Regions from separate parts of the Microcoleus sp. B5-D4 genome, predicted to be linked through region 1. Evidence: riboswitches for the same ligand, from Rfam matches in the RefSeq annotation. Region 1 holds a riboswitch; the other holds the start of a gene.
What was found. A riboswitch is a leader RNA that binds a small molecule or an ion and turns the genes downstream of it on or off. The one in region 1 is predicted to bind cobalamin.
Positions count from the first base shown of each region.

Region 2: it holds a riboswitch for cobalamin, as region 1 does, so the genes downstream of both, QUB10_RS19910 (DUF1636 domain-containing protein) here and QUB10_RS31165 (hypothetical protein) in region 1, are expected to answer to the same signal.

Region 1 is NZ_JAUBTV010000116.1:3,779-8,203, forward strand. Features, by position in the region: gene QUB10_RS31155 (ABC transporter substrate-binding protein) at 1-616, shown strand, start outside; gene QUB10_RS31160 (Uma2 family endonuclease) at 866-1,444, shown strand; cobalamin riboswitch at 1,485-1,629, shown strand; gene QUB10_RS31165 (hypothetical protein) at 1,787-2,227, shown strand; gene QUB10_RS31170 (methyltransferase domain-containing protein) at 2,247-3,113, shown strand; gene QUB10_RS31175 (ABC transporter ATP-binding protein) at 3,420-4,268, shown strand.
Region 2 is NZ_JAUBTV010000044.1:10,255-14,679, reverse strand. Features, by position in the region: gene QUB10_RS19920 (GTP-binding protein) at 1-385, opposite strand, end outside; gene cobW (cobalamin biosynthesis protein CobW) at 628-1,662, opposite strand; gene QUB10_RS19910 (DUF1636 domain-containing protein) at 2,017-2,424, opposite strand; cobalamin riboswitch at 2,450-2,596, opposite strand; gene clpX (ATP-dependent protease ATP-binding subunit ClpX) at 2,739-4,118, opposite strand.

The sequences.
Region 1 (4,425 bases):
CTCCCAAGCACCGGATAACATATCATTTAAAGATGAATTTGTGGCATCTCTTACTGCTGCTGGCGGCAAATTAGTGCCTACTGTTTGCGACTTTTCCTTACCCTCTTTTAATGCGGAAAATGCCCTGGCCGATGCTGTCAGCAAAGGTGCACAAGGATTGATGGTAGCACCCCACATCGATCGCATTGACCGTGCGATTTCTCTGGCTCGCAGCAATCGAGGCAAATTGCCACTCTACGGCAGCACTACGCTCTACACCTTTCAAACTTTAAAAGACGGACAAAAAGACGTTGACGGGCTTGTTTTGCCCGTTCCCTGGCATCCTGACACTAATCCCGGTAGCCGTTTCCCAGAAAATGCCCGCCAGCGTTGGGGAGGCATTGTGAATTGGCGAACAGCAACGAGTTTTGACGCGACTCAAGCTGTCATCGCTGGCTTGCGGCAAAGCAATACGCGGGAAGGATTGCAACAAGCACTCAGAAATGCGAGTTTTTCGACAGCAGGATCGAGCGAGGATGTGAAGTTTTTGCCCACAGGCGATCGGGCTGGTAAGCCGATTTTAGTGCAAGTTAAACAAGGAGGAAGCACTGGCTATAACTTTGTCCCGCTGCGGTAACTTTGTTAAGTGCGATCGCACGGGCGGGCTCTTCGGCCCAACCCCTACTCCCCACAAGAAAATTCAATCTTTGTGGAACAGGCCGGAAAGCCTGTTCTTGATGCCAAACTCACGCCCCACCAGAAAATTCCCTCTTTGTGGAACAGGCATCTTGCCTGTTTCTTAGCATGATTAAATTCTCCTTTTCTGTTGAATTAGCCAAATTTTTAAGATAAAATAAAATGAGTAGATTAAAGGAGAGCGTTGTGTATGATCGCGCAAGTTGAAACCAAAACCTACACCGCTGAGGAATATCTAGAATTAGAAATCAATTCTCAGGATCGGCATGAATTTATTAATGGGGAGATTGTTCTGATGGCTGGCGGCACACCGGATCACAATGAAATTACCACTAATTTAGTTGTTGCGCTGAAACTGGCGTTAAAAGGGAAACCATATCGGACTTTTAGTTCGGATCAGCGGCTATGGGTTTCGCAGCTTAATAATTATACTTACCCGGATGTGATGGTGGTAGCGCGCCCGATCGAGCTGCAATCTGGACGGACGGATACAATTACTAATCCGCTGCTAATTGCTGAGGTGCTGTCTAAAGGTACCAAAGCTTATGACCGCGATGAAAAGTTTGCTGCTTATCGCAGTATTCCTAGTTTTCAGGAATATTTATTAATCGACCAATATCGGCTACAGGTCGAGCAATATTCTAAAACAGAAGCGAATAAGTGGATTTTTTCGGAATATAGCTGTATGGGCGATCGGCTCAGTTTAACATCTGTTGCTGTGGAAATTTCGCTGGCCGATTTGTATGAAAATATTGAGTTTGGTGAATAGGCACACGGCTTTTTTTGTCAAATATCCCCAATAGTGGTAATATCCCCGTATATCGATCGGCTCTGATGAAAAACACACATCAGACGTAAGGGGGAAAGTTCGGTGCGAATCCGGCGCTGTCCCGCAACTGTAATGAGATCATTGCATCTCTGAGTCAGGATGCCCGCCGATTTGTTTACAATCATGTTTTTCATCTGCGAGGTATGGATGATGGTGAGTTTATTATTTTTAAAATTATTGGATTGGGGTTTTTTAACCGCAGATATCAGCAGATAAACACAGATGAACGCTGATGTAATTCGCTCTGGGTTCTGAAGCGTATATTATTTTAATGGAAAACAAATGCGAATTGAAGATAGTGTTTGGCAGGGTAGTTTTGGCTACTGGCAAAACTTGTTTATTCACCAGAATATTTTGCCGATCGGACATACTGCTTGGAATGGCTTTTTGCATCAAGGACGAGGCTTGGTTGCTTGCAAAATCAATACTCCCATTAACGGCTATGTGAATTGGAGCGTAGATACTATCAAGTACGATCTGCAATTTATTTCCGACTTGGAGGCAACCGTTTATTTGCAGCAACTAGAAATAGAGGAGAACACTGTTTCAAATCTGCTCCAAATCATTGATAGCTACGAACCCAAGGCAGCAATTATATTTTTGTCGATCGCCAACGGTCAGATTGATATCAATTTGTTGCAAAAGTTGGCAATTTCTCCTGTTGAGTGCTATGAACAGGTATGCAAGCGCTGGGAAGAATTTCAACTCTGCCCGAAATCCTAAAACTTACTAAATTTTCCGAATGCCGCAGCCAAAATCAATCGAAATTTCCAAGGTGACTCGCTACCAAAATGCAGCGCTTAATTACTATTTGGGCTTGACAGATTCGCCCTACCTTCACTACGGCTATTGGGAAACCCTACCTGTGCCCGCTGACGAACTAACGATCGCACGATTGCGCGTCGCTCAGCAAGCTTATACTGTAAAACTGTTGGATGCGATCCCCAAAGGCACTCATACGATACTCGATGTGGGCTGCGGGATTGGCGGAAATGCGGCTTATTTGCTCGATCGAGGTTTTGCAGTGGAAGGGCTCGCACCCGATCCGTTCCAACAACAGCGCTTTGTTAAGTGTACGGGTGATCGGGCAATCTTCCACCTCACGAGGTTTGAAGACTTCAAAGCAACCCATTTCTACGATCTTATTCTCTTTAGCGAAAGTAGCCAGTATATGTCGGCTGTTGATATTGCTAACGGTGCCGCCAAAATCCTCAATCCCGGCGGTTATGTTTTGCTGGCTGATATGCTGCGATCTGATGCTAATTATAAAGAGGGAATGTTCTCTAATTGTCATGTTGTTACGGAACTTCATGCAGCATTAAAGCAAGCTGGATTCACTTTAGTAAAAACTGAGGATATTTCCGCCCATATTTTGCCAACAATCGATTTGTATGTCGATACTTTCCGCCGATATGGACTGAATACAATGATCTATGTTGCAGATTTGATTGCGATCACAGTTCCCCCCGTCCACAAATTCCTGCGGTGGATATTTCGTCGCTGGTTCAAGAAGCTGGTGGTTGAAGGATTGGAGGCAAGTCAACTTTTTGAGCAACATCTCTGTTATGAAATGCAACTTTGGCAGTTGTCAAAATCTGATCAAGGCTGACACAAATTTAGCAATTCTAAATCATTTGTGAATTTCTTACTCCCTCCCCTTGATAAGGGGAGGGTTGGGGTGGGGTAAAAAGTTTACGACTCCTTTGTGAATTTCTTACTCCCTCCCCTTGATAAGGGGAGGGTTGGGGTGGGGTAAAAAGTTTACGAGTCCTGCAAGGATTGCTATACAATGAAAATCGGTAATCGGTAATTGGTAATCATTCATCGGTAATCGGTAATTGGAGGCATAGCCTCCGGGTATTTATTCCCAGGCTCTGCCTGGGAACAAGGCTAGAAAAAAGAAAAAATAACGAATATGTCTGAATGGATTCTCGAATTCGCTGGCACTTCCTACTCCTATCCCTGCGGTTCGCGAGTGGCAATTCAGGGTTTAAATCTCAAAGTTCCCGCTGGGAAACGGTGCGGGCTGATCGGTCAAAATGGCTGTGGCAAAACTACATTTTTTCTGTTAGCAAATGGCTTATATCAACCGCAACAGGGAATCATTAGCTGGCAAGGTGAACCCTTTCGCTACGATCGCAAATCTTTGATGCAACTGCGCCAACAAATCGGACTCGTCTTTCAAAATCCCGAACATCAATTAGTAGCTTCGACGGTAGAAGAAGATATTTCCTATGGATTGTACAATTTAGGCTTGACAGAATCCGAAATTGCTCAACAGGTGCAGCAGGCGATCGACCAATTCGATCTAAGCGAACTCGCCCGCGAACCAATTCACAATCTCAGTTTGGGCCAGAAAAAGCGGGTTTCCATCGCCGATATCATGGTTCTGGAGCCGAAACTGCTGCTGTTAGATGAACCTACCGCCTATCTCGATCCGCGTCACACCCGACAACTGATCGGTTTACTTCAACAAATTCACAGCGCTGGAACCACAATCCTTTTAGCAAGTCACGACCTCGATTTCATCTACCGCTGGGCTGATTGGGTGTTTGTCATGGATCGAGGAAAATTGATTTTAGAAGGAACACCGGAAACCGTTTTTGCTCAGCGGGATGTGTTGGAACAATTGCAGCTTGGCGTACCGCTGGCGATCGAGCTGATGGAGCAAATAAGGGCGATGTTTCCCACAGACGATCGCTCAAAAATCCCCGCTTTCGAGCAATGGCAACAACAAATTTTACAAGCACGTCGGCTGCTTTAACGGAACTTAGGAATAAGAATTAAATAACTTAGAATTTTGATGGTTCTTGTGGGATGGGCGTCCCGCCCGTCCAGAAAGGGCGGGCTAAGAGTTCCCAACCCCTACTCCCCACTTTCAAGAGTGTAAATTATTTAATTCGCGATCCTTAGATAATTGA
Region 2 (4,425 bases), on a different contig from region 1:
CAACTGCATCTAGCATTAATGTGTCCCGCATATCTTCGTCTACAAAAAATGTCTGAATGACGGGTGCGGGGTCGGCTAAACCTGTCGTTTCGATGACTATGTGGTCAAATTTGTCTCGCCGCTTCATCAAGTTGCCGATAATCCGAATTAAATCACCTCGGACTGTACAGCAAATGCAGCCGTTGTTCATCTCAAAAATTTCTTCATCGGCATCAATTATCAGTTGGTTGTCGATGCCTACTTCGCCGAATTCGTTGACGATGACTGCAACTTTTTTGCCGTGTTCCTCTGTTAAAATGCGGTTCAGTAGCGTAGTTTTGCCTGCACCCAGATAGCCTGTGAGAACAGTAACAGGAACTGATTCGATCGCCCCAGCAGTCACCATACTTTACCTCGATTATTGTACAATGATAACCATTATCGCTATTTTACACCAGACTTGCTGGTAGTAGCAAGTTTATTAAAAAATGTTAAGAGTTTTTAACTACAGGAATACGCAGTCTTTGGTTCAGAGCTTACCCATAGGGCTAGAAACCGGGTTTCTACGAGTTTTGGGAACAGGAACGAGAAATATAGGAAGAAACCCGGTTTCTGAGGTCAGCGTGTGTGGCTAATGACTGATGACAATTAATTGTTAATCATAGCTGCAATTCGATCGCGCTCTAACTCTCGACCAATCAGCACTAATTTGGTTTGACGGAGTTCGGAAGGTTGCCAAGGGCGATCGTAAAAATATTCTATCCGCGAACCGACACCTTGCAACACCATCCTCATCGGTTTCTTGGGAACCGCCACAAACCCTTTAATCCGATAGATTTCCTCCTGCTGCATCAACGATTGCAGTTTTTTCACCAAAGCTTCAGGTTCAAATTCGCGATCGGCAATAAAGTAAGTCGAGTTAATATCATCATCATGTTCATGTTCCTCCTCAGTGTCGTGGTGACTCGGACGAGACTCCAAATCATCCTCAACCGCCGCATTAAATCCCATGAGCACATCAGGGTTAATTTCGCCACCTTTGCAGGGCACAATTTTCACACTCGGACGCAACTCTTGCTGCAACCAGCTTTGGACTTTCTTGTGAGTTTCCGCATCTACGCGATCGACCTTCGTTAAAAGTACCATATCGGCACAGGCTAACTGGTCTTCAAACAATTCCTCGATCGGAGTTTCGTGATCTAAACTATCATCAGCCTGCCGCTGTGCCATCAAAGCATCAATATCACCAACAAAAGAACCGCTAGCAATAGCTTCGCAATCGACAACAGCAACCACACCGTCTACAGTAGCACCCGTGCGAATTTCCGGCCAGCGAAAAGCTTGAATCAAAGGTTTAGGAAGTGCGAGGCCCGAAGTCTCAATTAAGATACAATCAATTTGCTCTCTACGCTTCAACAATTCCTGCATAGTCGGCAAGAATTCCTCTTGAACAGTGCAGCAAAGACAACCATTTGTTAGTTCAACAATATTGCTGCTAACATTTTCTTCTTCGTCGCAAACTTGGCAATCGCGCAGCAGTTCTCCATCAATTCCGATTTCGCCAAATTCGTTAACCAGAACAGCAATGCGGCGACCTTGATTATTTTGCAATAAGTGGCGAATTAAGGTAGTTTTGCCGCTACCGAGAAAACCAGTGATGACAGTAACAGGAATTTTGTGCATTGATAATTTTGTGCTTATTTGGTGGAATATCTTGTTCCCAGGCAGAGCCTGGGAATGCTAATCTAGAGGCTCTGCCTCGCTGGAATAAAGGAGCGCTTTTAATACAAGGCAGAGCCTGTGCGTATGCGTTACCAGGCTCTGCCTGGGAACTAGGAAACCCAGCATAAATGTCGTTTTTAGGCGAAGTCTAGATCCCCCTAAATCCCCCTTAAGAAGACCCACTTTGAGAATATTTCTTGTCCCCCCCTTATTAAGGGGGGTTAGGGGGGATCTAGATTTCGATAAAAACAAGAGAGACGATCGGTTTGACGTTAAGTTGTCACCAATGGGCAGAGCATGGTAACGAGAAAGGCTCTAATTTGCCAGCGGTGGAATCTTTGCTAAAACGCCTTTTTTCAGAGCTTGAGGACGCTCAGACCAAGGTAACAAACCGTCCGGTTTAGCATAGTATTGACCCGCGCATTCGAGTACAGCCTCGACGCTTTCCGACTCATTTGCTGGTAAATCGCCAAACAGATAAGTGTACTTTCCAACAGCAGCAAAACACACCGCACAAGAGTGACTGCAAGCACTCATGCACTCAACTTCTTGAATCTCAAACTTATCAGAAAACTCCCAATCTTTAGCGAGTTGCGACAAATTTTCCATGAATTGTTGACCGCCGCTTTTGCCTTCGCGCTTGCCGTTTTTCCAAACACTAGCGCAAGCAGTGCAAACAAGTAGACTGTGCTTTGTGCGTACAGCCGTGTTAATTCCATCCATCATCCGTACCTCGCAGATGCGTTCAAAAGTGAGTTAGATATCGGCGGGCATTCTGACTTGAAAAACCCCAAGGGTTTCATTACAGTTGCGGGACAGCGCCGGACTTGCACCGAACTTTCCCCGTTTCCTCTAACGGCTGCTCCCCGCTAGAACCGATCGCGAAATCACATCATACCGCACTTGCCGCCAATCGATTGAGCGATTTTAGATTTTAGATTTTAGATTTTAGATTGGAGAAAGCCACCCCACGGATAAATCTGGGGGCTTGTCTAGTAGTTTGTAGGGTGCGCCACAAGCACCCTACAGATTATAAATTATGCAGTTTCGTGCTGCCGCCATGCGGGATGCCACAGCAATTCAGCAGTCGATCGCTTCTCGACCATTTCAGGAGTAATCATACAGTGAGCCACATCCTTGCGAGAAGGCAACTCGTACATCACATCGAGCATTAACTCCTCTAAAATGCTGCGGAGAGCTCTCGCGCCAGTTTTGCGACGATAGGCCTCCTGGGCGATCGCCCGCAGCGCTTCCGGCTGGAATTCCAATTCCACGCTGTCCATCTTCAACAGCTTTTGATACTGCTTCACCAGCGCATTTCGGGGCTCAGTCAATATCTGCATCAAAGCTGCTTCATCCAGCGGCGAAATCACCGTCACCACCGGTATCCGCCCGACAAACTCAGGAATCAAACCAAACTTGACTAAATCGTCCGGCTGTACCTGCTGCAAAATATCAGCGGCCCGCTTGTCTTTCGCCGGCAAAGTTGAGTTGCTGTCGCTTTCTGTTGGCTGAATAAAGCCCAAAGATTTTTTACCCAAACGCTGTTCAACTATTTTTTCCAAACCGACAAAAGCACCGCCACAAATAAATAGAATTTTGCTAGTGTCAACTTGAATAAAATCTTGGTAAGGATGTTTGCGGCCGCCTTGCGGGGGAACATTAACCACTGTTCCTTCCAACATTTTTAGTAGCGCTTGCTGCACTCCTTCTCCCGATACATCCCTAGTGATCGAAGTGTTTTCGCTTTTGCGAGCAATCTTGTCAATTTCATCAATATAAATAATGCCACGTTGCGCCGCTTCAACATCAAAATCTGACATTTGCAACAGCCGCAACAAGATATTTTCTACATCGTCGCCGACATATCCAGCTTCTGTCAGCGTCGTCGCATCCGCTACCGCAAACGGCACTTCGAGCATTTGCGCCAAACTTTGCGCTAACAAAGTTTTGCCACAACCTGTGGGCCCGACTAGCAGGATGTTGGATTTTTGCAGTTCTACATCGCTGTCAGGGGAAGACTTGTCGCTATCTTTAGCTTGGTCAACGCTCAAGCGCTTGTAGTGGTTATAAACTGCTACAGAAAGGACTTTTTTTGCTGAATGCTGACCGATGACGTGGTTATCTAAATGCTGCTTAATCTCTGTTGGTTTCGGAATTTGAGCTAAAACGATTTTCGATTTATTCGATCGACCTGGGCGCCTGGTTCCTTGTCCCTGAGACTCTCGCACCTCTGAATGGGGAATCTGTTGACCAATTGTTTTACTGGAGTCAAAGAACTCCTCCTCTAAAATTTCATTGCACAGTTCCACGCACTCATCGCAAATGTATACGCCGGGCCCAGCTATTAACTTGCGGACGTACTCTTGCGACTTGCCGCAAAAGGAGCATCTGAGATGGGAGTCATATTTTGACATATTTGCCTCTTAATTTACGGTTGCGGTTGCTTGTTTCGACTGGGAAGTTGCCGCGGGAGCGACCTTAGCTTTGCCCTAGAAGGGTTTCCCGATCGGACACCCAAGCCAGTCAGTCGATTTTAGATTTTAGATTTTAGATTTTAGATTTACTCCACAGATGAATTTTGGAGCTGAACTAGGGTCTAAAATTTGGGGCTTGTCTCCGTTTTTTGGCGCAGTCAAGCTTCGCGATCTCTGTTTCTAAGTTAACACTTTTGAGGCTTTAGTGATTAGTCATGAGTCATGGGAGCCAATTTTAATTTTTCAT